Regions from separate parts of the Williamsia phyllosphaerae genome, predicted to be linked through region 1. Evidence: predicted binding sites of a transcription regulator. Region 1 holds the regulator's gene; each other region holds the start of a gene.
The links. The regulator LexA, encoded in region 1, represses DNA repair genes until DNA is damaged. The targets are predictions, from matches to a motif close to CGAACANNTGTTCG.
Positions count from the first base shown of each region.

Region 2: a site for LexA is predicted at 4,807-4,820, ahead of IEV93_RS13220 (SAV_6107 family HEPN domain-containing protein). Genes of this name have one in related genera too.
Region 3: a site for LexA is predicted at 5,344-5,357, ahead of cofD (2-phospho-L-lactate transferase). Genes of this name have one in related genera too.
Region 4: a site for LexA is predicted at 5,068-5,081, ahead of IEV93_RS08625 (HNH endonuclease signature motif containing protein). Genes of this name have one in related genera too.

Region 1 covers NZ_BMCS01000003.1:313,869-321,610, reverse strand. Annotated here, with positions in the region: gene hrpA (ATP-dependent RNA helicase HrpA) at 1-34, shown strand, start outside; gene nrdR (transcriptional regulator NrdR) at 5-511, opposite strand; gene IEV93_RS22565 (LysM peptidoglycan-binding domain-containing protein) at 704-1,225, opposite strand; gene lexA (transcriptional repressor LexA) at 1,427-2,104, shown strand; gene IEV93_RS20040 (SDR family NAD(P)-dependent oxidoreductase) at 2,163-3,032, shown strand; gene IEV93_RS20035 (TetR/AcrR family transcriptional regulator) at 3,061-3,699, opposite strand; gene IEV93_RS20030 (phosphoenolpyruvate--protein phosphotransferase) at 3,819-5,555, opposite strand; gene IEV93_RS20025 (DeoR/GlpR family DNA-binding transcription regulator) at 5,664-6,431, shown strand; gene IEV93_RS20020 (1-phosphofructokinase family hexose kinase) at 6,428-7,399, shown strand; gene IEV93_RS20015 (PTS fructose transporter subunit IIABC) at 7,473-7,742, shown strand, end outside.
Region 2 covers NZ_BMCS01000001.1:2,817,400-2,825,141, reverse strand. Annotated here, with positions in the region: gene IEV93_RS13245 (peptidoglycan D,D-transpeptidase FtsI family protein) at 1-472, opposite strand, end outside; gene ftsL (cell division protein FtsL) at 598-1,434, opposite strand; gene rsmH (16S rRNA (cytosine(1402)-N(4))-methyltransferase RsmH) at 1,431-2,381, opposite strand; gene mraZ (division/cell wall cluster transcriptional repressor MraZ) at 2,703-3,134, opposite strand; gene IEV93_RS13225 (SCO2097 family morphological protein) at 3,484-3,891, opposite strand; gene IEV93_RS13220 (SAV_6107 family HEPN domain-containing protein) at 4,096-4,554, opposite strand; gene IEV93_RS13215 (GNAT family N-acetyltransferase) at 4,875-5,504, shown strand; gene IEV93_RS13210 (phytoene desaturase family protein) at 5,575-7,218, shown strand; gene IEV93_RS13205 (carotenoid biosynthesis protein) at 7,215-7,742, shown strand, end outside.
Region 3 covers NZ_BMCS01000001.1:2,512,270-2,520,011, forward strand. Annotated here, with positions in the region: gene glgA (glycogen synthase) at 1-779, opposite strand, end outside; gene glgC (glucose-1-phosphate adenylyltransferase) at 903-2,120, shown strand; gene IEV93_RS11730 (NUDIX hydrolase) at 2,107-2,691, opposite strand; gene IEV93_RS11735 (coenzyme F420-0:L-glutamate ligase) at 2,688-4,073, opposite strand; gene cofD (2-phospho-L-lactate transferase) at 4,070-5,107, opposite strand; gene IEV93_RS11745 (WhiB family transcriptional regulator) at 5,426-5,755, shown strand; gene IEV93_RS11750 (metallopeptidase family protein) at 5,791-6,300, opposite strand; gene IEV93_RS11755 (DUF3499 domain-containing protein) at 6,418-6,834, shown strand; gene IEV93_RS11760 (phosphatase PAP2 family protein) at 6,805-7,742, opposite strand, start outside.
Region 4 covers NZ_BMCS01000001.1:1,816,580-1,824,321, reverse strand. Annotated here, with positions in the region: gene IEV93_RS08650 (DUF2599 domain-containing protein) at 1-212, opposite strand, end outside; gene IEV93_RS08645 (alpha/beta fold hydrolase) at 286-1,110, shown strand; gene IEV93_RS08640 (carboxylesterase/lipase family protein) at 1,069-2,604, opposite strand; gene IEV93_RS08635 (LamB/YcsF family protein) at 2,632-3,405, shown strand; gene IEV93_RS08630 (AMP-binding protein) at 3,427-4,989, shown strand; gene IEV93_RS08625 (HNH endonuclease signature motif containing protein) at 5,125-6,417, shown strand; gene IEV93_RS08620 (hypothetical protein) at 6,418-6,813, opposite strand; gene rlmB (23S rRNA (guanosine(2251)-2'-O)-methyltransferase RlmB) at 6,924-7,742, opposite strand, start outside.

The sequences.
Region 1 (7,742 bases):
GATACTACGGGCGATCGACGCCCTCCGCGGCTGAACCGGCCGTCGCGTGGGCGTTCGCGGCGCGTGACGGGAGCGCACGGAGATCGTCGATCTCGCGCTGGAAGTCCTCGACCGACTCGAACGAACGGTAGACCGACGCGAAACGAAGGTACGCGACCTCGTCCAGTTCACGAAGGGGCTGCAGGATCGCCAAACCCACCTCGTTGCTGGGGATCTCGGCCGATCCCGACGCCCGCACCGAGTCCTCGACCTGCTGGGCGAGTTGTCTCAGACTGTCCTCGTCGACCTGACGGCCCTGGCACGCCCGTCGAACGCCCAGCATGACCTTCTCGCGACTGAAGGGTTCGGTGACGCCGTTTCGCTTCACCACCGCGAGCACCGCACTCTCGACCGTCGTGAAGCGGCGACCACACTCCGAACAGGAGCGGCGCCGGCGGATCGCCTGGCCCTCGTCGGCAACACGCGAGTCGACCACGCGGGTGTCCTCGTTCTTGCAGAAGGGGCAATGCATCGGTGTGTCCTCGAGCCGGATCCGTGGGCGCGACGACGGGGGCACACCCTCGGCGTCGACGCGGAGTCCGAGACGAACCCCTGGTGACCAGGATACCGGTGCGTATCCGAGCCCGGACACGGCGTGAACGGTCGCGGTGACCTCGGGTGGTCGACGCACCCGCCGACTGTCCTCGAACATCACCGGGACGACTCAGCGCAGGTAGGTCGGGGCGAGCAGCGGCTGGCCGGCGGTGATCGCCGATCCGCTCAGGTGATTGAGGTCCTTGATGGTGGCGACGACCGACGACATCGGCTGATCCGGCGCGACCCGCCCGGCCAACTCACCCAGTGACTCGCCTCCGCGCACGTGCACCAGCTCGGTACCACTGACCGCAGGCGCGGTGGAGTCGGCGAACACCGAACCGCTGACGACCATCATCCACATCACGATCGCGAGCCCGATGCCCACGACGACGGCTACCGCCCAACCGATCGGGGCGGGCCGCAGCGCCGGCGGGGCCTGCCGCCGGGCGTCTCCGCACGCCGCGCCGGTCCGCGGGCGGGCGACCTCCGGACGGCGACCCGCGGGACGGCGGACGTCGGGGCGCAGACCGCCGGTGGTGGCGCGACGACGCGCGGGAGCGCCGTGCACCGCGGTTCGGCGGACGGTGTCAGACGTACGGACCGGCGCAGTGACCGTGGTGCTCGTGTGACGCGTGAGAGTCTGATTCATGACGTTCTCCTCATCGACCAGACGTTCGAATGAACGTATGTTCGATTAGAACACGGGGGTCCGACAAAGTCCCGACACGATCGAACAAATGTTTGAAAGTTGTTATCAAGTCCTCTACTGTCCCAGGTGACAGCAGGTCCGCGCGCTTCTCGAACAGGCCCCACAGGCCCGTCGACGGCGGGCCGCGACAGGAGGGACACCGTGTCCGACACCACCGTCAGCACCACCGAGGCCGCCGAGGGACCCATCAGTGAGGCCGATCTGACCTCACGGCAGGCGAAGGTCCTCGAGGTCATCCGCGCGTCGGTTCGCGAGCGCGGTTACCCACCGAGCATCCGCGAGATCGGCGATGCCGTCGGCCTCACGTCCACGTCGTCGGTCGCCCACCAGTTGCGCACACTCGAGCGCAAGGGCTTCCTCAAGCGCGACCACAACCGCCCTCGCGCGGTCAACGTCCAGGACCAGGATCCCGCCGACATCACGCCGGAGACCGACGCCCTGCCGACACCGACCTACGTGCCGGTCCTCGGACGGATCGCCGCGGGTGGTCCGATCCTCGCCGAGCAGGCCGTCGAGGAGGTGTTCCCACTCCCCCGTGAGCTGGTCGGAGACGGCGCCCTGTTCATGCTCAAGGTGGTGGGTGAGTCCATGATCGACGCCGCCATCTGCGACGGCGACTGGGTCGTCGTGCGTCAGCAGAACGTCGCCGACAACGGCGACATCGTGGCCGCGATGATCGACGGTGAGGCCACGGTCAAGACGTTCAAACGCACGAACGGCACGGTGTGGCTGATGCCGCACAACCCGCTGTTCGACCCCATCCCCGGTGACGAGGCCGCGATCCTGGGCAAGGTCGTCACCGTCATGCGGCGCATCTGAGGCGTCACGGCCGACCTCGACCCGCCGATCTGACCCGACGGCGTGTCACAATGACCCCATGAGCGAGAAGAAGATCGACCTGTCCGGTGCGGTCGTCGTCATCACCGGGGCCGCAGGCGGGATCGGTCGGGCGGTGGCGCGCGAACTGCACGCCCGGGGCGGGATCGTCGTCCTGGTCGATCTGGACCAGGCCTCGGTCGATGCGGTGGCCGGCGAACTCGGCCCCGCACGGACGCTGGCCCTGCGGGCCGACGTCACCTCCCCCGACGATCTGCGTCACGTGATGGACACCGCCGCCGCTCGTTTCGGCCGCATCGACGTGGTGCACGCGAACGCAGGCATCTCCAGCGGGGAGTCCGCCGACACGGTGCTCAGCGTCGCCGACGGCACCTTCGAACGCGTGATCGCGGTGAACCTCGCCGGGGTGTGGAACACCGTCCGTGCCGCCCTCCCGCACATCGTCGAGTCGCAGGGGCACGTGCTGATCACGTCCTCGACGTACGCGTACCTCAACGGCATGGTCAACGCGCCCTACGCGGCGACCAAGGCCGCGGTCGAACAGATCGGCCGTGCGCTGCGCGTCGAGCTGGCGGCACACGGCGCCTCCGCGGGCGTCCTGTACCCGGGGTGGGTGGCGACACCGATCGCCGACGTCGCCTTCGGCAAGGACGACCTCGCGACCGCACTGGTGGCCCGGGCGTTCCCGGCCCCGCTGCGCACCCCCATCGCCCCGGAGCGGGTGGGGCGTGCGGTCGCCGCCGGCATCGAACGACGTGCCGCGCGCGTACAGATCCCGCGCCGCTGGATCCCGGTCGCGACGCTGCGGGGCATCATCAACCCGTTGCTGGACCGCTCACTGCGTCGCGATACGACGCTGATCGATCTCGTCCGACAGGTCGAGACGCGGTCGGGCCGTCGATTGCGCTGACGCGCAGTCGAGTTCGACCGGACCCCGATCAGGCGCGGTCGTAGAACCGTTCGAACGATGCGGCGAACAGACCGGTGCACACCGACAGGATCGCGTCGGGATCGTGCGAGCCGTTGCCCAGGACCCAGTCGACCAGCAACTGGTTGACAGCACCCACGAGCCCGACCGCCACCAGGCGGAACTCCGGCGCCGAGGTGTCCTCGATCTGCGACGACGTCATCCCGGCGGCCAGGATGAGGTCGGCGAAGTCGTGGATGACGCGATAGCGGCGATCCTCGAGTCGCGGGCTGACCCCGACGACCTCGAGCAGCATGATGCGGGCGAGCCGCGGGTCGTCGGTGAGGTGTCCGATGAAGGCCCCGAGGGCCGACTGCGCGAGATCGACCACGTCGGTGGCACTCTGGGCGAGCGCACGATCGACCTGATGGCGGGTCTCGGCGACGACGGCGTCGTACACACCGAGAAGGAGATCCTCGCGGTCGACGAACGATTCGTAGAAGTAGCGCTGGGTCAGCTTCGCGGAGTCGCACACCTGCTTGACCGACACCCGCGTGTAGCCCTGGGTGGCGAACAGTTCGAGACCGGCGGCCATCAACTGGTCACGCCGCGCCGCACGACGAGTCGCCGGGTCCCGCCCGGCGTAGCGCCGGCCTGTCTCCTCGGCCACCTCGACATCCTCCTCGCACTCGCCCCACGACTGTAGTGCCCATGTGGCGAGATCCCCCTCGCGCCTCGGTGAGCGCAGCAGCCGGGACCGGCGATGTCACACGGTTCGCGTCGAGAACGTCAGGCGTGCAACGCCTCTGCGGCCGCGAGACGCGCAGCGGCCGGATCGGCCGTGGCCAGGGCCGCGCGGGCGGCGGCCTGACACTGCGCGAGCGTGACGTCGGCGAGGGCGGCGCCCACCCCTGCGGCCGCGGCGGGTGCGCTCGAGAGCGAGGTGACCCCCATGCCCACCAGGACACACGACAGCAGCGGGTCGGCGGCGGCCTCACCGCAGACCCCCACCGACTTGCCCACCTGCGCACCGGAGGACGCGACGCGGTCGATGAGGGTCAGGACCGCGGGCTGCCACGGGTCGGTCAGACCGGCCAACTCCGACGACATCCGGTCGGCGGCCATCGTGTACTGGGTCAGGTCGTTGGTGCCGATGGACACGAAGTCCACCTCGGCCAGGATCGCGGGCGCCAGCAGCGCCGCCGAGGGGATCTCGATCATCACGCCCGCGGTCAGACCGCGTTCACGCACCTTGGCCGCGAAGCCCCTCGCCTCGGCCGCGGTCGCCACCATCGGCGCCATCACCCAGGGTGAGCCCCCGGTCGCCTGGGCGGCCAGCGCGATCGCGTCGAGCTGACGGTCGAGCAGGCCGGGGTCGGCGAAGGCGATGCGAAGACCTCGGACGCCGAGCGCAGGATTCGCCTCGGTCCCCTGATCGGCGAACAGCAACGGCTTGTCCGAGCCCGCGTCCAGGGTGCGGATGACGACCTTCGCGGTGTGGGCACCCGAGTCCGAGGCGAAGGCGTCGACGACCTCCCGGTAGAGGGTGGTCTGTTCGGCGACCGTCGGTTCCGCGGCGCGATCGAGGAACGCGAGCTCGGTACGGAACAGCCCGATGCCGGCCACGGGGAAATCGGTCGCGGTGCGAGCCGACGCGCCGTCCTGGACGTTGGCGAGGATCGAGACCTCGACGCCGTCGGCGGTCCGTCCGGGGCCGGTCCATCGCGACACCAGTTCGGACTGCCGGAGTGACTCGGCGACCTGCGCGCGTGCGTCGTCGGCGTCACACCCGAGGGTCACCGTGCCGGCGGTGCCGTCGAGCATCACCGGGGTACCCGCGGGCACCGCCGTGAGATCGGCGACGGCGACCACACACGGGATGCCCAGCTGACGGGCGATGATCGCGGTGTGGCTGGTGGGTCCACCGAAACGGGTGGCCAGGCCCCGCACCATCGACGGGTCGAGGCCGGAGGTGTCGGCGGGGGCGAGATCGTCGGCGAAGAGGATCACCTCCGACGTCGGTTGTGCCAGCCCGGGCTCGGGATCACCGGCGAGTTCGGCGAGCACGCGGTCGCGGACGTCCATGAGGTCGGTGACGCGCTCGGCCATCAATCCGCCGAGCTTGGTGAAGACCGCGGCGAACTGCTCGGTGGCGTCGACCGCCGCGTTCGGGGCGGGCGAGCCGGCCCGGATCAGCTTCTGCGCGGCGCCGACCCAGCCGCGGTCCTCGGCGAGTGCGGCGGTCGCCGACAACACCTCCGAGGCGACGCCGGTACCGGCCGAGGCCCGCACCCGCAGTCGATCGGCCACGATCACCGTCGCCGCGGCGAAGCGGTCGCACTCGGCCTCGACGTCGGCGGGCGGCTCGCCCGGACCGGGCAGTTCGGGTCGCGGGCCGGGCCACATCACCGGCGCGTAGGCGACGCCGGCGACGACCGGGGTCCCGGACAGCACGGACGTCGACTCGGACGACGTGTCCGTCGACGGGGTGCGGTGAGCGAGCTGAACGTCATTCTGCGGTGGCATGTGATCCAAATTACAAGAAAAGCTTGACTTGTCAACACATCCGGGCGTAAACAGACTCATATCAACATCAAAAGCAACACATTCCAACCGAAACGGGGACGTTCTCCCATGTACGCCGAAGAGCGCCAGCAGGCCATCGCAGACCAGGTGCACCAGCACGGTCGCGCGTCGGTGGCCGCGCTGGCCGAGGAGTTCGACGTCACCAGCGAGACCGTGCGTCGCGACCTCGCCTTCCTCGAACGCGCCGGGTTCCTCCGACGGGTACACGGTGGCGCGGTACCCGTCGACGCGGTGCGGGTGACCGAGCTCGGCGTCGCCGAGCGCGCGACCGCTCGTCCGGACGAGAAGATCCGCATCGGCATGGCGGCCTGCCGCTTCGTCCCCTCCGAGGGAGGCAGCCTCGTCATCGACGCCGGTACCACCACCATCCAGGCCGCGGCCTGCCTCCCCCGCGACCGGACCATCACCGTGTTCACCAACTCGCTGCCCGTGGCGTCGACCGTCGCCGACCACCCGAGCGCGCACCTGCACTTCCTCGGTGGCCGCATCCGCGGTCTCACCCAGGCCTCCGTCGGGGCCGCGCCGATCGCGGCCCTGTCCAACTACCGGGTCGATGTCGCGTTCATCGGCACCAACGGGATCACCGAACGCCACGGACTGTCCACGCCGGACCCCGACGAGGGCGCGATGAAGTCGGCCATGATCAGTGCCGCCAATCGCGTTGTCGTCCTGGCGGATTCCTCGAAGCTCGGAAAGGAAGACATGACCGGTTTCGCCGATCTGTCCCGCATCGACGTGTTGATCACCGACGGCGGCATCGACGCCGGCTTCTCCGCGCGGCTCTCCGCGCGCGGGGTGGAGGTGGTGATCGCATGATCGTCACCGTCACCGCCAACCCGAGTGTCGACCGCACCGTCACCCTGCCCGGGCCACTGGTCCGCGGATCGGTCACCCGCGCGCTCGCCTCGCGCGCCGAGCCCGGCGGCAAGGGCGTCAACGTCTCCCGCGCCGTGCAGATGGCCGGGATGCCCACCACCGCGCTGTTGCCCGCCCGTTCCGGCGACCCCCTGCTGACCGGACTCGACGCCGTCGGACTGCGTTACCGCACCGTCGACGTCACCGCCGATGTGCGCAGCAACCTCACCGTCACCGAGCCGGACGGCACCACCACCAAGCTCAACCTGCCCGGCAACCCGATGAGCCCCGCCGATCTGTCTGCGCTGACCGCGCTGATCGTCGAATCGGCCGCCACGGCGACCTGGGTGGCCCTGTGCGGATCCCTGCCGCCGGGCGTGCCCGACTCCTGGTATGCGGACCTGGCGTCCCTGCTCGCACCGTTGAGCTGCCGGGTGGCCGTGGACACCTCCGGCGCCCCGCTGACCGCGATCCGCGCCGCGATGCCCGATGTGGCCGTCGACGTGATCAAGCCCAACGTCGAGGAGCTGTGCGAGATGACCGGCGCCGACCTCGATCTGCTGGAACGGTCCGCGGATGCCGGCGACTTCGGGCCCACACTCGACACCGCCCGCTCCCTGCAGCAGCTCGCCGGGTGCGCGGTGCTGGCGACGCTCGGCGCCGCCGGTGCGCTGCTGGTGACCGCCGAGGGCGGGTGGCTCGCGACGCCACCCCCCATCGTCCCGGTCAGCACGGTCGGCGCGGGCGACGCAACCCTGGCGGGCTACCTGCTCGCCACCCTCGACGAGGCGACACCGGCGGAGCGTCTGCGCCGCGCGGTCGCCTACGGATCGGCCGCAGCGGCGCTGGCCGGGACGCAACCACCGACTCCCTCGGACCTCGCACTCGCCGCGGTGCACGTGAGCGAGGTCGCGACCCACGCGGTCTGAGCGCCACCCGCGCTCGTCTTCCCCACCCAGAACTCTCCACAGCGTCATCCATCCATCGAAAAAAGGCACAACGATGTCCGATACACATACCGCCGGCACCGCGCACGGGGGTGCGCAGGATCCGGATCCCACCCAGATCATCGAGGTCGACACGGTCGCACTCGACGTCGACGCCGGCCGCGACAACCAGGCCGTCATCACCTACCTCGCCCAGCGGCTCGTCGCCGCGGGTCGGGCCACCGACGTCGAGGGTCTCGTCACACCCGCGATGGCCCGCGAGGCGCAGTCGGCCACCGGACTCCCCGGTGGGATCGCGATCCCGCATTGCCGTGCCGAGGCCGCC
Region 2 (7,742 bases), on a different contig from region 1:
CGATCTGCTTGAGTCGGGTCGAGGCATCGGGCGACGACGCGTTCTTCGCGTGCGCCTCGTCCATCGCCTTGCGTTCCTTGATCGGCTGGAACGTCAGCGCCTTGGCCTCGTCGGTGTAGGCGATGGGATTGCCGTTGCGGTCCTCGATCGCGCCGCGCTTGGCGGGCAGCACCTCGGTGACGGTCCGCTGATCGGCCGCCTCGGCCGACAGTCCGGAGGACTCGACCGTCTGCACCATGAGCAGCTTGCCCGCGACCAACGCGACCGCGACGCCGAGGACCACGACTCCGAGTCGCGTACGTGTGATGAACTGCGCCGCACCGTCGCCGCGGGCGGTGACGGTCGCGTCCGACCGGATCGGTCCGGAATGGGCGCGGCGCGGATGTCCCGTCGAGTCGGAGCGGTTACGGGCACCGGATCGCGTCGAGTTGCGCGCGCTCGACGGCGGGCGGCGACGGTTCCCCGCGCTCACCGCGCGCGTCCCGAGGACAGTCCGGCGGTCGGCCGGTTGGTGTCGGTGCTCGTCGTCATGATCTCAATTGTCCACTCTGTAAACGGTTTCGACGCACACCCGACTCGGCGTGGCGCCGCGGCAGATCATCGCGCCTGCTGTGACGGCGCGGTTTGGGTACCGCCCTGTTGCGGTGCGACAGCGGTGGATCCGGGCGTCACGGCCGGAGCCGATGCCTGCGGCAACACATTCGCCGCGATCGGTCCGGACGGCTGGGTGCCGTCACCGCTGAGGTCGGCGCCGGGTGCGGTCTGCGTCGAGGCGTCCGACCTCGGGCCGTCACCGGTTGTCGAACCCGGTTGCGGGACGATGGTGTTGCCGGTCGAACCCCCGCTCAGCGGCGGCGCCGGCGAACCGGTCGCCGCGGTGATCTCCCCGACCACGCGGCTCCGGCCGTTCGGTGCGACGACCAGGCGGGCGACGTCCTTGGCCGGGATCATCCCCTGTTTCGTTGCCTTCTCGGCGATCTCGGGTGCGGAGTTCCCTGCCTCGAACTCTTTCTTGAGCGCGTCTCGACGGTCGGAGAGGTCCTGGTTGTTCTGCTTGGCGACGGACAGCTCGTAGGAGTCCTGGGCCGCGGTCGTCGACAACCACAGGGTCAACCCCAGTCCGACCGAGAGGATCCCGAGCACCAGCACGACGAACGGCACCCGCCGCACCAGGTCTCCTGGTGAACGGGTGACGCGACTGAGGAAGTTCTCGTCCTGTCGACGGCGTCCCGCGATGGTCGCGGTCGACCGCTGCGTCGCGCGCTTGCGCCTGCGATCGATGGCACGCTGCGCGGCCGGCGAACGATTCTCCCGCGGCCGGTCGGCGACACCGGTTCGGTCGGCGCGTCGACGTCGGTTCGTCGCCGCGGCCTCGTCGAGGTCGTCCACCGGTCCCTCGTCACCGATCGTGACACTCCCGTCGGTGACGGTCATCGCTTCTCCCTGCTGATCTCGATACGTTCAACGGCGCGCAGACGGACCGGCGCCGACCGCGGATTGGACTCGATCTCCTCGGCGTCGGCCTGCTCGGCACCCCGCGTGAGTGCTGCGAACTCCGGCGCGGTCCCCGGCAGGTCGAACGGGAGTCCGGGGGGCGAACTCGACGAGATACGTTCGGTGAACTCACGTTTGACGATGCGGTCCTCGAGCGACTGATAGCTCATCACCACGAGTCGTCCGCCGAGCGCGAGTGCGTCGAGCGCCGCGGGCACCGCGCGCCGCAACGACTCCATCTCGCCGTTGACCTCGATGCGCAGCGCCTGGAAGGTGCGCTTGGCGGGGTGTCCCCCGGTCCTTCGGGTCGCCGCGGGGATGGCGCGGTACAGCAGTTCGACCAGGCGCGCACTCGTGTCGAACGGCCGGTCCTCGCGTTCCCGCAACACCGCCGACGCGATCTTGCCCGCGAATCGTTCCTCGCCGTACTCCGAGAGCACCCTGGCCAGTTCGCCGTGTCCGTAGGTGTTGAGTACGTCGGCGGCGGTGAGTGGGTCATCGGCGTTCATGCGCATGTCGAGCGGTGCGTCGACCGAGTAGGCGAACCCACGCTCGGCCTGGTCGAGCTGCATCGACGACACCCCCAGGTCGAGGAGCCCGGCCTGATATGTGTCGTGGCCGGTCTGCGCCAACACCTCCCCGATCTCGTCGTAGCGGTTACGCGCGAACGTGATCCGGTCGGAGAACGTCGACAGCCGCTGCGTGGCAGAGGCGATGGCGTTGTGATCGCGGTCGATGGCGACGACGTGGACACCGGGGAACGTGGAGAGAACCAGTTCACTGTGTCCACCCGCTCCGAGGGTGCCGTCGACGAACACCGCTCCCGCGCCGTCGGGGGATTCCGCGGTGAGCGCCGGGGTGATCAGGTCGAGCATGCGTGCGGCCATCACGGGCACGTGACCGTGCTCGCCCGATCGTCTGACCACGGAACGCCTCTCCGCCTGCGACGGGATGTCCCGTCGATGGTGCTGTGGTGCCGCGCCCGGTCGCCGGCAGCACGGGGCAGACCCGTGCTGTCGGCGGGGCCGGTGGGTTCGTGCGGTGAGTCCGGGTCCCTGCCCGGCGACGCACCTGGCGCGGGGGAAGTGCGCCAGGGTCGTCATGATGCACCTGGCACTGGGGAAGTGCGCCAGGGTCATCTCGGGCAGAGGCCTCGACTCGCCGTTCGACATCGTGCTAACCAGCGACGGTTCGGGGTACTGCGTCCGTCACAGGATTGCTCCCAGTGCGGGGTTGTCGGCACGAGAGAAGCTCTCCTCGTGCTGGTTGTCGTACTGCTCCCAGGCGTCGGCGTCCCAGATCTCCACGTGATCGATGTTGCCGATCACGACACAGTTCTTGGTGAGGCCGGCGTACTCCCGGTGCTTGCCCGACAGCGTGATCCGACCCTGTCCGTCCGGGGTCATCTCCTCGGTGCTCGACGCGAGACCGCGCTGGAACATGCGGGCCTTCTCGTCGACCTTGGACGCAGCGGCGGCCCGTTGCGCGAGCCCCGTGAAGTCGACGGGGAGGTAGATCGCGAGGCAGCGGTCCTGACCACGAGTCACCATCATCCCTTCCGCCAACTGATCTCGGATCTTCGCGGGAAGCGTGAGCCGTCCCTTGTCATCCAACTTGTGCGTGTAGGTGCCGAGAAACATGTCGACACCTCCTGCCGGGCGGAGGAGTGAGTCCGGCACTCCCTTCCTCCGGGCACCACAGTACCCCACTTCCCCCCACTTTCCACCCCTATATCCGCCCAGCCCAACTTGGTTCCTGTATCAGCGCAGCTCAGAGGCAATAAAAGGCGTGGGGGGATTTCGTCCGCAACACGCTCAGGCGTTCGTCGTCACCTGGGGTTTTCCAGCACGAAGCGACCCTGGACGGCACGGAAGGGCGCGGCGGGGCGCGTGGTGGTGAGAAGTGGGGAATCAGGGCATGTGCACACACGACAACAGCCGCACATCGGTGTCGATGCGCGGCTGTTGCGGTTGCGTGTGCGGAGTGGTGCTACTCCTGCTCGAAGCGGCGGTTGAAGCGTTCTTCCATCCGCTCGCTGAACTTGCGTGAGGGACCCCCGCGAGCGCGGCGACCACCCGAGGGCTGCGATGTCGGCCCTGCAGACTCCGGCGTTGACGACGATCCGACACCCCAGAGGGCGAACAGACCGGCCGCGAACATCACCAGGAAGCCCACGAGGCTGAGGATCGGGAACCCGCCGACGGTGAAGTCGACGACGAGACCTCCGATGAGGAGGACCAGACCGACGACGAAGACGACTGCAGCCTGCAGACGGCGACGAGCCGTCGATCCACCCATGCGACGACGTCGTACGTTCGACGCGAACTTGGGATCTTCGGCGTACAGCGCGTTCTCGATCTGTTCGAGCATTCGCTGCTCGTGCTCCGAGAGTGGCACCGCCCCTCCTTCAGCACTAGGTCCGTGGCCGGACGACTCAAATGGTTGCCCGGAACCGTGTGTCCGGGCAGCCCTGGCCCGCGTTACGGGCCGTTGACTCGATGATACGAGGTGATCGACAAACCGACCACTATTACCCGCCCCGAGTTCCGATCGACCTCGATGACGACACCGGTCGAGACCCCTCCACGGGCTTCTCGACACTCATGCCGACCGTGCCGGGTTGTGCGCGGGCGGGGTCGGACCGGGACGGCCCTGCTCGTACGCGAGCACCTCCGCCTCGACGTCGTCGAGGAAGTCCTGCAGGCGCGACCGGGTCTCACGAACCCGCAGCGCATCGACGTCGCGGACGATGCCGACCTCGATGTCGGCGCGTAGCCGCGACAGGCCGGCGAAGTAGGTGGCCCACGTGGTCATGGACGGGATCGCGCGTGGCAACCGCGCCCAGGCGTTCGACGTCCCGCGACGGGGACCGAGCGAGGACTCACCGATGGCGAGCGCGGCACCGGCCGCCCGAAGCGCTGAGACATACAACTCACGGAGCTGGTCGGCATGGCCCGGCGCATCGGCGGCCAGGGCTGCGAGGGAGTCGGCCTTCTCGAGGAGGTCACGTGCGCGGGTCACCACACGTGGGTCCGGTGTCGTCCGCTGCGGTGCGGCCATGTCGATCACCCCTTCGATGTGCATTCACTCTGTTCCAACACGTGCCGGTCCGGTGCGCATCCGATCCGCGGCGTCAGATCGGTCACGTCCGTGTCGGACCGATGTCTGCAGGTCTACCCGGCACCACCGACACAACCGGCGTACGACGGTGTGGACGTCGGACCGACCCGGCGGCAAACGCTTCCCTCGTTCACCGCCGAGCCGACCGTCGGTCGTCGGGTAACGATTGACTCGTCGCGGAGGTTGAGTATTCGAACACCCGTTCGACATATTCAATATAGCCATCCCCCGCACAGGTCTCAAGAGGAGGCGATGAACTCGTGTCCGTCCGCTTGGTGGACCTCACGGCCGACGATGTCCACCGTTGGCTGGGGCCGGCCCTCGACGTGTACGTCGCGGCGATGAACTACCCCCGCGGCACCCAGACGCACCGCACCCCGCTGTGGCGCGACCACATGAACCGTCCGGGGTGGCAGGCCGTGGGCGCCGTGCAGTCCACGGTGTCCACGCCGGTGAGCCCACCGGCCACCGGCGGCGGCGATCCCCCGACGCTCGCGGGGTCCACCACCGAGACCCTGATCGGCATCGCCTACGGCTACCGCGGCGCCGAGGACCAGTGGTGGAACCAACAGCTGCGTGCGGGACTCCGTCTGGGCGGGTACACACGAACACAGATCGACGACATCACGCGCAACTATTTCGAGCTCACGGAATTGCACGTGCATCCGTCGATGCAGGGCACCGGGACCGGCCAGAGGATGCTGACCCGACTACTGGCCGACCGCCCGGAGGACAGCGTGTTGCTGTCCACCCCGGAGGTGCCCGGCGACGACAACCGCGCCTGGCGTCTGTACCGACGACTCGGCTTCGGGGACATGCTGCGCCATTTCGGTTTCACCGGCGACCCGCGCCCGTTCGCGGTGCTCGGCCGTCGCCTGCCCATGAACTGACGGCCCCACACCTCGAGGGCCACCGACGTCGCCGCCGTCCACGACGGCCGCGGACAGGAGCAATGGACCGATGCGCGACACCATCGTCATCGGCGCGGGACACAACGGTCTCGTAGCCGCCGGGTACCTCGTCCGGGCCGGACGCGACGTCCTGGTGCTGGAGCGGGACTCGATACCGGGTGGGGCGGTGTCGACCGTCGAGCGTTTTCCCGGCTACCGCGTCGACCGGGGGTCCTCGGCCCACATCATGATCCGGCACACGCCGATCATCGAGGATCTCGAACTGCATGCCCACGGACTGCGTTACATCGACTGCGATCCGTGGGCGTTCGCGCCCGCGGCCGACGGCCGTGAGGCGATCGTCTTCCACAGCAGCCTCGACGCCACCTGCGCGTCGATCGAGGCGTCCTGCGGCGCCGCGGACGCCGACGCCTACCGCCGGTTCGTCGGCGTGTGGGGCCCGCGCTCGGCGTCGGTGATGAAGATGTTCGGTTCGCACCCGACGGCCGGTTCGTTCGCCCGCGCCTTCTGGGGCATGCCGACGCGCGACGGGGTGTCGGGACGGCAGGCCGGGATGAGCCTGTCCCAGGAGTTCCTCCGGTCCGGGGACGCGTTGCTCGACAGCTGGTTCGACTCCGAGCGACTCAAGGCGGCGCTCGCCTGGTTCGGCGCCCAGTCCGGACCGCCGATGAGCGAGCCGGGCACGGCACCGATGGTGGGCATCGCCGCGCTCATGCACACCCTGGGTCCGGGCCGCGCGATCGGCGGGAGCGGCGCGCTCACCGACGCCCTGGTCCGCCGACTACACAGCGGTGGTGGCGAACTCGCCCTCGAGCAGCCGGTCACGGCGATGACGTGGTCGGGCGACCACTGGCAGGTCACCACCGGCGACGGCACCGTGCACCGTGCTCGTTCGGTCGTCGCCGCGTGCCACATCGTCACCACGCTGGACGCGCTCGCCGCGGGCGGTTACGACGCCGACACCGTCGGGCGCTGGCGATCCCGCATCGAGATCGGCCCGGGGATCGGCAGCGCGATCCGGGTGGCGACGACGGCGCTGCCCGCCTACACCGGCCTGCCGCAGGGGCTGCCCGCACACGGCGTGCACTCCGGCCTCGGACTGCTGGTGTCCGATCGCGCCCATCTCGCGGCCGCCTACGGCGACGCGCGGGCCGGCGAGGCACCGCGGCGGCCGGCACTGGTCGCGATGAGCTATTCCGCGATCGACCCCACCCTGGCCCCGGCCGATCGTCATCTCGTCACGCTGTGGGCCCAGTGGTACCCACGACATCTCGCCGGCGGCCGCAACTGGGCGGAGATCGCCGATCGGGCCACCGACGACATCGTCGCCGAGATGGATCGCCACGCACCGGGTTTCGCGCAGCAGATCGAGCACGTCCACACCCAGACCCCTGATCGCATCGAGGACGAGCTGGGGCTCATCGGCGGCAACGTGATGCACGTCGAGATGTCGTTGGACCAGATGTTCATGTTCCGACCGCACCCGGATCTGGGCGGTCATCGCGTCCCCGGTGTCCCCCACCTGTTCCTCGCGGGGGCGTCGACTCACCCCGGCGGTGGGGTGAGCGGCATCAGCGGGGCGCTGGCGGCCGACCTGGCGATCCGCGACGCCGACGGTGTCGGCGGCGGGGTACGTCGGACCGTGGCGGCGGTGACCGCACCCCTTCGTCGCCGGATTCCGGGTCCGCGGTGACGCGAGGCACCGCCACCGCCCCGGACCGGACCACGCGGTCCGCGTCGACACACACCGTCGCCGTCGCCGGACTCGCGGTGACGATCGGCGCGCAGATCGTCTACCCCCTGGTGCACGGTTCGAACCGCGACATCACGACGATGGTCGTGCTGTGCGCCGGCGTCGTCGCCATGGCCGCCGATGCGATCGGCCGACGGGGTGCTCTGCGCGGGGCCGTGGTCATCGTCGCGATCGCCGTGCTCGCATTCGCCTTCGAGGTGGTCGGGACCCGGACCGGCATCCCGTTCGGTGACTACACCTATGCGCAGGACCGGATCGGCCCGTCCATCGCGACGGTGCCGATCCTGATCTCGGCCGCCTGGTTCGTCGGCGCGTACAGCGTGTGGCGGGTGGCGGTGTTCGTCCTGCCGCGGCGGCCCGTGCTGCGGGTGCTCGCCGCGATCGTCGCGCTCGTGGGGTGGGATCTGTACCTCGACCCGCAGATGGTCGCCGCGGGCCTGTGGCGGTGGGGCGTCGACGACGCC
Region 3 (7,742 bases), on a different contig from region 1:
CCGTCGCGGGTGGCCGACAGCTCGTCGACCGCGGCGGCGATCTCCGCCCCGATCTCGGGGGTGTCCGGGGCGCCCGCGCACAGCACGAGCTGCAGATCGGGGTCGAAGGAGTGGGCGGCCGCGACGAGGTGTCGGACCCCCTTCTGCCGGGTGATCCGACCGACGAACACCGCGATGGGTCGGTCCGGGTCGACCCCGAGTGACGCCAATGTCGACTCGCCCGCGAACGGGTCGGGTTCGGGGAACCAGATGTCGGTGTCGATGCCGTTGCGCACCACATGGACCCGCTCCGGGTCGAGTCGGGGGTAGGCGTCGCAGACGTCCACCCGCATCCCGGCGCTGACGGCGATCACCGCGTCGGCGTACTCGATGGCGTTGCGCTCGGCCCAACTCGACACCCGGTAGCCGCCGCCGAGCTGCTCGGCCTTCCACGGTCGCCGTGGTTCGAGCGAGTGCGCGGTGAGGATGTGAGGCACGTCGTAGAGCTGTGCGGCCAGATGGCCGGCGAGGCCGGTGTACCAGGTGTGCGAGTGCACCACCTCGGCGTCGGCCGCGCCCGCGACCATGCGCAGATCGGCCGACAGTGTCGTCAGAGCGGCGTTGGCGCCGGTCAGTCCGGGGTCCGCGGTGTAGACCTGCGCGGTGTCCCGAGGGGCGCCCATGGCGTGCACATCCACCTCGGCCAACGACCGCAGGTGGCGGACGAGCTCGGTGACGTGGACACCCGCGCCTCCATAGACCTCGGGCGGATACTCGCGCGTCATCATCGCCACTCGCATACCCGAACGCTATCCCGGTGCGCCGGATCTCGCCATCACACCGACCCGGGGTGGCGCCGGCGAAGACGGGCGGATCGTCGCAGAACGTAGCCGGGAACCCCAATGGCGGATAAGTTGGACAGTGTGAGATCACAGCCGCACGTGCTCGGGATCGTGCTCGCCGGCGGCGAGGGAAAGCGTTTGTATCCCTTGACCATGGACCGCGCGAAACCCGCCGTCCCGTTCGGTGGCGCGTATCGCCTCATCGACTTCGTCCTCAGCAACCTGGTCAACGCCGGGTATCAACGTCTGTGCGTGCTGACGCAGTACAAATCGCACTCGCTCGACCGGCACATCTCCCAGACGTGGCGGTTGTCGGGGTTCAACGGCGAATACATCACGCCCGTCCCGGCGCAGCAGCGCCTCGGGCCCCGGTGGTACACCGGCAGCGCCGACGCGATCTTCCAGTCACTCAACCTGGTCTACGACGAGGAGCCGGACTACATCGTGGTCTTCGGTGCCGACCACGTGTACCGGATGGATCCCGAGCAGATGGTGCAGGCGCACATCGAGTCCGGGGCGGCGGCGACCGTCGCGGGCATCCGCGTCCCGCGCAGTGAGGCGTTCGCGTTCGGATGCATCGACGCCGACGAGTCCGGTCGGATCACGCAGTTCCTCGAGAAGCCGACGGACCCGCCCGGCACACCGGACGATCCCGAGGCGACGTTCGCCTCGATGGGCAACTACGTGTTCACCACCTCCGCGCTGGTGGAGGCGATCCGCGCCGACGCCGAGGACAGCGACTCCGACCACGACATGGGCGGCGACATCATCCCGGGTTTCGTGAACCGGGGCGAGGCCCACGTCTACGACTTCAAGGACAACGAGGTCCCCGGGGCCACCGAGCGCGACAAGGGTTACTGGCGCGACGTGGGGACGCTCGACGCGTTCTACGACGCGCACATGGATCTCGTGTCGGTGCACCCGGTGTTCAACCTCTACAACCGTCGGTGGCCGATCCGCGGTGCCGCCGAGAACCTGGCGCCCGCAAAGTTCGTCCACGGTGGGTTGGCGCAGGAATCGGTGGTCGGCGCGGGATCGATCATCTCCGCGGCCACGGTGCGCAACTCGGTGCTCAGCTCCAACGTGATCATCGAGGACGGCGCCACGGTGGAGGGCAGTGTGCTCATGCCCGGTGTCCGCATCGGTCGGGGCGCGGTGGTGCGCAAGGCGATCCTGGACAAGAACGTGGTCGTCGGACCCGGCGAGATCCTCGGTGTCGAACTCGAACGCGACCGCGAGAAGTACGCGGTCAGTGCGGGCGGTGTGGTCGCCGTCGGCAAGGGCGTCAGGCTGGGCTGACGCCCCTGGCCGCGGCGAGTGCCGCGGCCACCAGGTCGCCCATCTCGGGTCGATGGGTGTCGTCGGGCAGGTCGTCGACCGGCCACCATCGCAGATCGACCGATTCGTCGCTGCGCACGATGTCGGGTAGTCCGCCGCCGTCGACCTCGGGTGCGATCCCGAGGAACCGGACGTCGAGGTGACGGGTCGGGACTCCCAGCGAGCAGGTGATCGGATGTGTGTGCAGCGCAATCGGGTTCACCGACAGCGACAGATCCGGTATACCCGATTCCTCGCGCGCCTCGCGGGCCGCGGCGTCGCGCAGGGTGTCGTCGGACTCCTCGCAGTGCCCGCCCACCTGGATCCACGCGCCGACCCGTGGGTGGAGCGTCAGCAGCGTGTGTGTGCCGGTGTGGTCCAGGATCAACGTCGACGCCGTCAGGTGGCCCGGCGCGCAGCTGCGCAGACACGCGTCGTCTCGCGCGGCGAGGAACGCGAGCACGGTGTGTCGCATCGAATCCTGCGAACGGTCGGTGATCTCCCAGCCGGTGAGCATCTCCGTCGCCGACGTGTGCAGACTCGCGGTACTCATCGGATCTCCACCAGACCGTCGGTCGTGGCCGGCGTGCGCAGCGTGGGCGCGTCCAGCGAATGGCCGATGGCGATGGCGCCCAACGGTTCCCATTCGGCCGGGACCTCGAGCTCGGTCGTGACCACATCGCGCGCGAAGATCGTCGAGCCCACCCAGCAACTCCCGACACCGCGTACCGACAGCGCGACCAGCAATCCCTGGACGGCGGCGCCGACGGCGACGGTGAACATGGTGTGCTCGGCCGTCGCCCGTGCGGAGTCGGGATAGTCGTGTGCGCCGTCCATCGTCAGCATCGGGACGACGAGTTCGGGGGCGTCGTAGAGCAACTGACCGCGGGCGATCCGACGCTCGACCGATTCCGTTGTCTTGCCGTCGGCTTCGAGATCGGTCCGCCAGCGGTCGGCCATGGCGTCGAGCAGACGTCGGCGGCGGTCGGGGTCACGGACCCACACGAACCGCACCGGGTGGGTGTGGTGTGGCGCCGGGGCGGTGAGCGCCTCGGCGAAGGCGGCGTGCATGTCGTCCTCGGCGACCGGGGTGTCCGCGAAGGCGCGCACCGACCGGCGCGTGAGCAGGGCCTGTCCGCGGCCGAGTTCGATGGCTTCGTTCGTCCCCAGCCAGAACAGGTCGTCCTCCCCGGGGCGGACGAGATCGCGCGCACTCGAACCGTTGTCGCGGGGGTGTAGTCCCCGCACGATGGCGACGGGGGTCTCGCCGAGCTTCCCCTTGACCAGGTCAGCGGCGGCCGCGATCTCGTCGACGACGGCGATGTCGGTGACGATCAGCTCGTTGCCGTGCCGGTCGACGGTCCCGTCGTAGGGGTGGGTGACGGCGATGCCCGCGGCGCCGATGGCCGCGTCGATCTGCCCGTTGCGCCAGGCGCGACCCATGGTGTCGGTGACGACCACCGCGACCTGAACGCCGAGCCGCTCCGCGAGCGCCGCGCGCAGACCCCGCGCGCTGGCGTCGGGATCGACCGGCAGCAGCGCGAGTTGATCGGTGTCGACGTTCGAGCCGTCGACCCCGGCGGCAGCCTGCACGATCCCGAGCGCGTTCTCGGTGATCAGTGTGCGGTTCTTGCGGGCCAGGACACGAACGGACTCGTTCTCGACGAGAGTGCGGCGCAACACGTCCCGCTCGTGGGGGTCGCTCGGCGCGGTGACCATGCGTCCCTCGACCTTGGAGAAGATCTTGCTGGTGACCACGAGGATGTCGTCGTCCCGCAGATCGGGGGCCGCCCGGGCGATCTCGCCGGCGATGTCGTCACCGACGGTGAAGCGGGGGAGCCCCGGTACCGCGATCAGCGTGATCTCGCCGGTGGCCGCGTGATCGGCGGGGACGTGCGCGACCGGGCCGAGGTCGCTTGTGCCTGTGTCGCTCATGCCGGGGTCACGGGGACGCCCACGAGATCACAGGCGTCGCGGACCATCTGGGCCGTCGCACTCGGCTCGGTCATCAGCAGCGGCACCGCGCGGGTGGCGACCCCGGGGATGTCGGCGGTGTCGCCGGGGGCGACGAGCCAACCGTCGAGGATGCCGGTGCCCGAACGGGCGCCGTAGTGGGCCCCGATGGCCTCGGCGGTGGTCTCGACCCCGATCACCGACAGACACTCGTCGGCCATGCCGCGCAGGGGGGCGCCGCCGATCACGGGGGAGATGCCGACGACGGGCGCCGACGTCGTCCGCAACGCAGCACGCACGCCGGGGACGCTGATGATCGCGCCGATGCTGACGACCGGGTTGCTCGGGGCGAGCAGGACGATGTCGGCGTCGGCGATGGCGTCGAGCACGCCGGGTGCCGGCTTCGCGTCGTCCGAGCCCACCTGCGCGAACCCGTGCGTGGGGATCTTGGCGCGGTAGCGCACCCACCACTCCTGGAAGTGGATCGCGACCTTGTCGTCCGGTGACGGGGAGCCGGCGCCCGCGCCGAGCACATCGCCGCTGCGGTTGACCACGACGTGGGTCTCGTGGCGATCGTCGGTGGCCGGGATGAGGCGCACACCGGGCTGCCACCGCTTGCACAGCGCCTCGGTGATGTCGGAGAGACGGTATCCCGCGTCGAGCATCTGCGTGCGGATGAGATGCGTTGCGAGGTCCCGATCACCGAGTCCGAACCAGTCCGGGTCGGCACCGTAGGCCGCGAGTTCTTCCTTGGCGTTCCACGTCTCGTCCTCGCGGCCCCACCCGCGCTCGGTGTCGATGCCGCCGCCGAGGGTGTACATGCAGGTGTCGAGGTCGGGGCAGATCCGGACGCCGTGCATCCAGGCGTCGTCACCGATGTTGACCACCGCGGTCACCGAGTTCGCCGAATCGCCGTCGCCCGCACCGGCCGGGAACGGGGTCGGTCCGAGGAGGTGGCGCACGCCGTCGAGGAATCGCGCGCCCCCGACGCCGCCGACGAGAACCGTTGTCTTCACGACGACCTACTCTAGTGCGGAGCCGGCGGGGGTGACCGCACGCGGGCGGCGAGCGGGCCGGAGGGGCCGGCCGGTGTGCTCCGCGACACACCTGTCGTGTCGAGACACCGAATCGTCGGCGCCGGGTGGTATTGGGAATTTGGCTGTTCCGCTTGACCGCACCAGTGCCCGCCGTGTCTAATCACATCAGTGTCATTATCGTTTCGTGATCGAGAATCGTTGAGCCGCTTCGAATTCGATCACATGTTCGAATCCGGGCAGATTACGGCACAGGCGAACACCCACACCACTTTCTATCCGAGATGAGGAGGCCCGGCGATGACTTCTGAGAACCTGATGAGCAACGGCCTTCATTCGCACGCGCCCGCACCACAGGCGCCCCACCTGAGCATTGTCCCCGACGACTTCGATGCGCTGTTCGACAACATCGAGGACCAGTGGCAGGACCGCGCCCTGTGCGCCCAGACCGACCCCGAGGCGTTCTTCCCCGAGAAGGGCGGATCGACCCGCGAGGCCAAGCGCATCTGCCAGGGATGCGAGGTCAAGCCCGAATGCCTGGAGTACGCCCTGCACAAGGACGAGCGCTTCGGGATCTGGGGCGGTCTCTCCGAGCGCGAACGTCGCCGCCTCAAGCGCGGCATCATCTGACCGACTGAGCGGCAACGCTTCTCGGCTCGAGCGCGCTACTGCGGGTTCGGGTCGATGGTGTCCTCGTCGACACCGAGGTGCGTCGCCACCTGCTGCACCAGCACCTCGTGCACCAGGTCGAGCAGATCGGCACCCTTGTCGGCCCGCGACTCGAGCGGGCGACGGAACAGCACGATGCGGGCCTTGGACGGCCGCCCGGCCGTGTCGATGCCGGCGGGCAGCAGTCGGGCCAGGGGGATCGGACCGTCCGCGGTGACCTCGTCGGGCCACTGCACCGTCTCCGGATCGCGGGGGAGCATGCGCGGGATCTCGTCCACCGCGAGATCGAGATCGCCCAGCTGGTCGTGCCATTGCGCGTCGATCTCGGCGAACGCCTCCAGCACCACCAGGTCGAACGACTCCGAGCGGGTGTTCGCCGCGGGCACGCCCGGCGGCAACAACGTGGACCGCAGACCCCGACCACGACGGTCGCGACGATGACCACGGCGATCGCGGCGCAGCGATCCTCCGTCGCGCGCGTCGAGTGGGTGCAGAGTCCTGGCCATGGCGAGAGTGTAGACACGACCACTCCCCGGCCACGCGAGTGTCACGATGGCGTGTCGGTGGCGCCACGCCGGGTGTGTCTGCGGTGTCCGTGCGGCCCGTCGGGCTAATCTCGCATGGTGAGGCTCCCCCGTCAGTGCTGCAGGCCCGGTTGTGCCCAACCGGCGGTCGCCACGTTGACGTTCGTCTACGCCGAGTCGACCGCGGTGGTGGGACCGCTCGCCACCTCCGACGAGCCGCACTCGTGGGATCTGTGCGACCTGCACGCCAGCCGGATCACCGTTCCGCGCGGCTGGGAGATGATGCGCAGCGAGGGTGGGTTCGCCGCCCCGTTCGGCGACGAGGACGACCTGACCGCGCTCGCCGAGGCCGTCCGCGAGGCCGGCGGACTGCGCAGTGCCTCGGGAACCGACGTGGCCGCCCGGTCGGCCCAGCACTCCGCGTGGCACACCCCGCCCGCACCCGTGTCGGCGGCCAACCGGCCCCGGCCGGGCCGTCGCGGTCACCTACGCGTGTTGCCCGACCCGGTCGACTGACACCGGTTTCTCGGCGGAGCGGGCGCTCCACCACCGTTCGGCCGCACCGCAACCCAGCATGACCAGCGCCGCGAGTCCCCAACCGAGGACGAGGTCGAACACGTAGTGCTCGGCGGAGTAGACCAACGTGAAGGCCATCGCCGCGGCGTAGCCGACCCACAGCGTCCGGCCCAGTTTCCGGGTGCGTCGCCACATGAACATCGCCAACAGTCCGGTGAGTCCGGCGTGCAGCGACGGGATCGCCGCCACCTGATTGGACCGCTCCTGGCCCACCTCGACGACGTCGCGCACCGGTCCGATGTGCAGGACGTCCCAGCCCCGGCTCGAGATGCGTTCGACGAACGGGGCGCCGTCCTCGCGCGGTGCCACGGTTCCCAGCAGTCCACCGTCGGGGACGCCGTCGGGACTCGTCTTGAGACACGCGGGGAACGCGGGGCCGTCGGCGATCTGCGACTGGGTGCACTGCGCGGCGGCCCACGGGGGAGCGGCGGGCACGAGGATGTAGCCGACCAGTCCGAGTAGGAACAGCACGACGAACCGGGTGACGAAACGACGCCACGACGTGCGATCGCGCAGCCACAGCCAGGCGGCCAACGCGTACGGGACGATGAAGTAGGACATGTAGACCACGCTGGTGATGACCTCCCACCACTGCGGGTCAGCGTGCTTGAGGTGCTCCTGCAACCACACCGTCGGGACGACGCCGAACATCCACCGGTCGGCGTCGACGGCCAGATTCCAGCGGGTGGGCATGCCGAGGAACGCCGCGACGCCGCGGGTGGAGTCGTAGGCGAACAGCACCAGCCCGAACGGGAGCCAGTCCCGGACCACCAGCAGCGGGTTGCGTCGGCCGATGCTCGTGGCCACCAGGCCGGCGCCGATCGCGATCAGGATCCACAGGAAATCGA
Region 4 (7,742 bases), on a different contig from region 1:
CCCGACGCGGTCGGGACCACCTGCAGACTGCGCCCGAGCGGCGTCTGGACCCACGTCGTGCGCTCGATGAACGGCGGCAGCGCCGCGGGCACCGACGACGTGATGACCTCCGGCACCGCGGACGACGAACTCGAGGCGACCGTCGGCGCGGGCGCGGACTCGCCACAGCCCGCGAGCAATGCGGCCGTGACGACCAGGATCGCTGCGGGCACCGTGTGGCGGCGATTCGCTATCAATTGAGCCTCGTTCTTCCCTCGTGGCGCGACCGGCTGCGACCATTGGGCCATGCCGAGCCCACTGTCGTCCGACGATACGCACGACGCGTTCGGACCGATCGACGGTGGCACGTACGTCCGTGTCGACGGTCATCCCATCTGGCATTTCGTGGACGGCGACGGCGCCCCGGTGGTGCTGTTGCACGGCGCGTTCGCGGGGGCGTCGTCCTGGGGTGCCCAGATCCCGGCCCTGCTCGCGGCGGGTTGGCAGGTCTACGCGCCGGAGCGCCGGGGCCATGGCCACAGTCCGGACACCTCCGCGGCGTTCTCGTACTCGGAGATGGCCGAGGAGACCGTCGGCTACCTGGTGGCGACGTTCGGATCCGCGGTCCGGTTGGTCGGGTGGAGTGACGGCGCGGTGGTCGCGCTGCTCGTGGCCCAGCGCCGACCCGACCTCGTCGAGCGGATGGTGCTGCTCGGCCAGTACTACAACAGCTCGGGACGGGTGGCCGGCCCCGACACCATCGTCAACTCGTTTGTCCACGGCGATTCGAGCGAGACCATGTCTTTCCTGCGCGCCGAATACGACTCGGTGTCACCGGACGGTCCGCAGCACTTCGCCGAGGTCTACCGCAAGACCGTGGCGATGATCGCCGTCGAACCGGAGATCGACCTCGCGACGCTGACCGACATCGACGTGCCGACGCTGGTGGTCCAGGGCGACCGCGACGAGGTTACGGTCGAACACAGTCTCGCCGTCGTCGCGGCACTGGCCAACGCACGCCTCGCGGTCCTGCCCGGAACCCACATCCTGCCGCTGGAGTCGCCGGACGTGTTCAACCCGGTGCTGCTGTCATTCCTGGCCGGGGACGCCCCCGCCCAATGGGACCTCTGAGTACCCGTGGAAGCCCTCCCAGGCGATGCGCCGATCACGTGACGGATCGCGTTCGGTGCGGATGGGATCGTCGATGATCCGGACCGTGCGGTTATCGGCGGTGTAGCGATCCCACCCGGGCCTGGGCGCGCTCGTGTGCGCGAACGCCAGCCAGTCGCCCTGCACCTGACGGGTGACCCGACGCGCCCCGCGGCGATCGCCGGCGAGCGTGAGCGCCGACCCGATGCGGGTGTCGAACGCACCGAACACCGCGAGCAGTTCGGTCGCGTGGGTGGCCCCGAAGCCGGTCCAGTCCAGGATTCGTGTCGCGTAGTCGTAGCGGTACATGTACGTCGGCGCGTGTGCGCCGTGACCCTGCGCGATCTGCACCGACGGCGCCCAGAAGATCATGTCCCCGGCGATCTCCCGACACGCCTCCGCCGAGGGATACCCGTCGTAGGCGCCGGTGACCCGTGTCTTCACCTCGGGATCGGTGGCGACGAAGAGCCGCTCGATCTCCTTCGGACTGGTGGGCAGCACATCGAAGACCTTCGCGAACAGATTGGCCTCGACCCGATTGCTGCCGATGATCAACGGCACCGGATGGGTTCGACCGCTCCGCGCGGCCTCGATCGGGTCGAGCGGGAGGTAGCTGCCGTCGACGCTGGGACCGTACGGGAGTGCGCCGGGCGCGATGTCGGAGATACGGCGGGTCAGCGACTGCCCGGCGCGACCGAGTTCACCCGGGGTGGCGGAATGCAGGGCGGCAATCGGATCGTCGTGGGTCTCGCGGAGGATCTCGACGTAGGTCTTGGCGAACTGCTGCGCCCAGTCGTTCGGCACGGTCAGCGCGGGTGCGGAACTCTGTGCGATCGCCTTGGAGAACAGTCCCTCCGCGGCCGGCGTCGCCAGCAGCGTGGTGACGGCGTTGCCGCCCGCGCTCTCACCGAAGATGGTGACGTTGTCCGGGTCGCCGCCGAACGCGGCGATGTTGCGGTGCACCCATTCGAGCGCGGCGACCTGATCGCGGAGCCCGAGGTTGTTGTCGAAGGTCCGCGTATCGCTCGAGAAACCACTGAGGTCCAGATAGCCGAGGGGTCCGAGCCGATAGTTGATGGAGACGTAGACGACGCCGCCCGCGCGGACCAGCGAGTCACCGCGATAGACCAGCGACGATCCCAGGATGTACGCGCCGCCGTGGATGAACACCATCACCGGGAGCGGTCCGGACCGCTCCTCGGGAGCGACGACGTTGAGCGTCAGGCAGTCCTCGCTGACCGGCTGGTGCTTGCCGATGCCGATGGTCGTGTAGCGCGGGTTCTGCGGCGCGGCGTTGCGGAAGCTGTGGCAGTGCCGGACTCCCGACCACCCGACCGCGGGTTCGGGGGCGCGGAACCGCCGCTCCCCCATCGGCGGCGCGGCGTAGGGGATCCCGCGCCAGCTGTGCAGGCCGGCGTGCGACACCCCTTCGACTACGCCGTCGGCAATGGTCACGCGCGTGCTCGATCCACTCATGTACCCGAGGGTAATGGCCCTACGCTGATGGCCATGCCGCCGCTCCGGATCGACCTCAACGCCGACCTCGGTGAGGGCTTCGGCGTGTGGCGCCTCGGCGACGACGCCGCGGTCCTCGACGTGGTCACGAGCGCCAACGTCGCCTGCGGATTCCACGCAGGTGACCCAGCAGGCCTGCGGCGCACGTGCGCCGACGCCGTGGCGGCGGGTGTCCGTATCGGGGCGCAGGTGTCCTACCCCGACCGCGTCGGCTTCGGCCGCCGGTTCGTCGATGTCGCAGCCGACGACCTCGCCGCCGATGTCATCTATCAGATCGGCGCCCTCGACGGCATCGCCCGATCCGTCGGCGGACGCGTCGAGTACGTGAAACCGCATGGTGCGCTCTACAACTCGATCGTCACGCACGAGGGACAGGCCGGGGCGGTGGTGGCCGCCCTGGTCGCCCTCGGCGGCGACCTGCCGCTGCTGGGGCTGCCCGGGTCGGCATCGCTGCGCCGCGCCGCGGAGGCCGGGATCCGCACCGTCACCGAGGCGTTCGCCGATCGCGCCTATCTCGCCGACGGATCGCTCATGCCCCGCGGGCGCACCGGCGCGGTCATCACCGACACCGACGACATCTGCGCGCGGGCGGTCCGGATGGTGCGGGAGAACGAGGTCGTGGCCGACGACGGGTCCGTCATCGGGGTGACGCCCGCGTCGATCTGTCTGCACGGCGACACCCCGGGGGCGGTCGAACACGCACGCGCGGTGGCCGCGGCGCTGAGAGAAGCGGGCGCCGAGATCGCCGCCTTCGTCGACTGAACAGCCCGTAGGGTCGAGGCCATGTCAGGCCTCGACACCCAACTCACCCCGTTGCGCTTCCTCGACCGTGCCGCCGAGGTGCACCCCGAGGCCATCGGGATCGTCGACGGCGACCGGCGCCTCACCAACGCAGAGTTCGCCGCCGCCGCGCAGCAACTGGCCGGGGCACTGCGCGACTGGGGCGTCTCGCCCGGTGACCGCGTCGCCTACCTGGCCACCAATCGCGCCGAGTTGCTGATCGCCCACTACGGCGTGCCGCTGGCCGGCGGCGTCCTGGTCGCGATCAACACGAGGTTGTCGCCGGAGGAGGTCGCGTACATCTGCCGACACTCCGGTTCGTCGTTGCTGCTCGGCGACGCCGATCTGCTCGGCGCTCTCGGCGACGTCGAGCTGCCGGTGCGCGAGGTCGTCTCACTCGACGACATCGACGCGTTCACCGCCCGCGGTGGCGACGGGTTCATCCCGTGGGAGGTCGCCGACGAGACCGCGACCATCACGATCAACTACACCTCCGGCACCACCGGCCGCCCCAAGGGCGTGATGTACACCCACCGCGGCGCCTACCTGAATGCTCTGAGCGAGGTCATCCACCAGGGGTTCGACCACGCGACCCGTTATCTGTGGACGCTGCCGATGTTCCACTGCAACGGGTGGTGCACCACCTGGGCGGTGACCGCGGTGTCCGGCCGACACGTCTGTCTGCCCGCCGTGCGGGGCGCCGAGATCTGGCGCCTCGTCGACACCGAGGGCATCGATCACATGTGCGGCGCGCCCACCGTGTTGTCGACGCTCGCGTCGGCACCCGAGGCCCATCAACTCGACGGGCCGCTCACCGTGGTCACCGCCGGCGCCCCACCCAGCCCGACCGTCGTGGGCCAGATCCGTTCCCTCGGGGCGACTCTCGTACACGTCTACGGCCTCACCGAGACCTACGGCCCGTACTCGATCTGCGAACCCCAGGACGGCTGGGGCGAGTTGAGCTCGGACGAACTCGACGTCGTGATGGCACGCCAGGGTGTCGGCATGGTGACCGCCGACCCGCTGCGGGTGGTCCGCCCCGATGCGGCCGACGACGGGTCCCTGATCGACGTGACACCCGACGGCGTGGAGATGGGTGAGATCGTCATGCGCGGGAACTGCGTCATGAAGGGCTATTTCGACGATCAGGTAGCGACGACCGAGGCGTTCGCCGGCGGATGGTTCCACAGTGGCGACCTCGGGGTGATGCTGCCGGACGGCTACGTGAAGCTGCTCGACCGCGCGAAGGATGTCGTGATCTCCGGCGGCGAGAACATCTCCACCATCGAGGTGGAGCAGGCGCTGGCGAGCCACCCCGCCGTCGCCGACGTGGTGGTAATCGGAGTGGCCGACGACAAGTGGGGTGAACGTCCCAAGGCGTTCGTGGTCCTCGCCGACGGCGCCCAGGTCGAGCCCGCGGAACTGACCCGACACGTGAAGAGTCTGATCGCGTCGTTCAAGGCGCCCCGCGACATCGAGTTCACCGACGCCATCCCACGCACCTCGACGGGCAAGGTTCGCAAGAACGAGCTGCGCGACGCGGAGCGCGACTCGACCCCGCACTGAAAAGTGCCGACGAGCAACAGTATTCACTGCAGCAAATCGTCAGAAATGCTTGACGCCGGATCCGCCCGACTTTAGTATCGAACACACATTCGATACATCTTCGGGGGAACGATGGACGTCGCGCAGGACACGGCAGTGCTCACACTGCAATCCATCCTGCGTTCGCTCGCCGAACAATCCCCCGCGGAGAACGAAGAAAAAGCGATCGAACGTGTCGCGCTGCTGGAGTCGATCAAGGCGGGATGTGCTGCGGCGCAGGCGCGTGACACCATGCGGTTCGAGGAACTGCGTATCGAGGCCGAGACGACCAGCGGTGTACCCGCCGCTCGGCGAGGCCGCGGAATGTCCTCGGAGATCGCGCTGGCACGCAAGGTGTCAGGCGCCCAGGGATCCCGCCACCTCGGCTTCGCCCGCGCGCTGATGAACGAGATGCCGCATACGCGTGCGGCGTTGGAGTCGGGAGCACTGAGCGAGTGGCGCGCCACCATCCTGGTGCGCGAGACCGCGTACCTCACCCGTGTCGATCGCGAAGAGATCGACCGCAGGTTGTGCAGCGACCCCGTCACGCTCGACGGTCTCGGCGACCGTGCCGTCGACGCCGCGGCGAAGAAGCTGGCCTACGAGCTCGACGCGCAGGCCGTCGTCGACCGCCACGCGAACGCGGAGAAGGATCGACGCGTCAGCACCCGCCCCGCGCCGGACGGGATGGTCCGCCTGACGGCTCTGCTCCCGCTGAGACAGGGCATCTCGGTGTTCGCGTCGCTGAAAAAGCACGCGGACGCGATCCGCGGGATCGACGAGCGTAGCCACGCGCAGATCATGGCCGACACCCTGGTCGAGCGGGCCACCGGCGCCGCGACCGCCGAGGCCATGCCGGTCGCGGTGAACCTGCTGTTGCCCGACTCGATACTGAGCGGCTCCGAGGATGCGGCGGTACACGTCGACGGATACGGTCCCATCCCCGCCGCGACCGCACGACACATGATCCGCTCCTCGATCGACGCCGAGGCACTGGTGACGCTGCGCCGTGTCTACGCGACGCCGGCCACGGGCACGCTGGTGGCGATGGACTCGAAGGCGAGGACCTTCCCGACCGGGCTGAAGACGTTGCTGGACTCGCGCGACCACGACTGCCGGATCCCGTACTGCGACGCACCGATCGCCGAGTACGACCACGCCGAGCCGCACGCCGATGGCGGTGCGACCAGTGAGGTCAACGGACTGGGCATGTGCGTCGCCCACAATCGCGCCAAACAGAACCCGGGGTGGACCGTGGTCATCGGCGATGTCGACATCGGACGACACTCGGCGACGGTCACCACACCTACCGGGCACACCCACGCGTCGACGGCCCCGCCACCACCGGGTCACAGCGATCCCGGGTTCAGTCAGATCGAATACCGACTGACCGCTCTCCTAGCCGCCTGATCACCCGGGCGTGTACACGACCGCGCCGTTGTTCCCCGGGTTCAGATCTGGCGTGGTCGATACAGCGTATTGGTACAACTGCCGACCGAAAATTCCGCAATCGATCTGCAGCTTCTTCTTCGATTGGCCGGGCGCGATGTCACCGAGGGACACCGGCCTCGGCCCGAACAGTCCGGGGTTGGTGAACACGGTGACGTTCCGCGCCGTGGCCGGACCGTTGTTCGTCACGTTCAGAGCGCAACTGAGCCCCTCGCTTCCGTTCGATCCGACCAGATCGGCGGTGAAGCCGGACGTGGAGCCGGTACCGGGAGCCGCGACTGCCGCCCCCGCGCCGATGGTTCCGAGGGCCACGATCGTCGCTGCAAAGACAACAGAGAATCGTGTCGAGATACGCATGATGTCCTCCTTGTACGAATGAACTGGTACTGGTGAGTACCGGACATAATTGTTGCTCAGTCATTCAAACAAGACAAGCGTATTGTTCTACGGCCCAGCGCCTCAGACAGTCAGGCCTGACGACGCTGCCGGGCGAACTCGGCGAGCACGACACCCGCGGCGACCGATGCGTTGAGGCTCTCGACCGGGCCGGCCATCGGGATCGACAGGATGCTGTCGCAGGTCTCGCGGACCAGGCGGGACAATCCCTTTCCTTCCGAACCGACCACGATGATGATCGGCCCGGTGCCGTCGTAACCGTCGAGCTCGGTGTCCCCTTCGGCGTCGAGGCCGACGAGCTGGGCGCCGTCGGCGGCCCAATCCTTGAGCGTGCGGGTCAGGTTCGCCGCCTGGGCGACCGGGAGGCGCGCGGCCGCACCGGCGCTGGTGCGCCACGCGACAGCGGTGACGCTCGCGCTGCGACGCTGCGGGATGACCACCCCGTGGCCGCCGAACGCCGACACCGACCGGATGACCGCACCGAGGTTGCGGGGATCGGTGATGTTGTCGAGCGCGACGAGCAGTGGCGGCGTGCCACTGTCGACCGCCGACCGCATCAGATCGGTGGGGTGCGCGTACTGGTACGGCGGCACCTGCAGGGCGATGCCCTGGTGTAATCCGTTGGAACTCATGCGATCCAACTCGGAACGCTGCGCCTCGAGGATCGCGATGCCCTTGTCGCCGGCGTACTTGACCGCCTCGCTGACGCGCTCGTCGGGCACCGATCCGACCATCACGTACAGCGCGGTCGCGGGGACACCCGCTCGCAGGCACTCGACGACCGGGTTGCGGCCCAACACGTATTCCGGAGCGTTCTCGTCACGCCGTTGTGCAGCCGTGGTCCGACCGCGCGGAGTGCCCGACGCCGCTTTCGCGGCAGCATTCGAGCG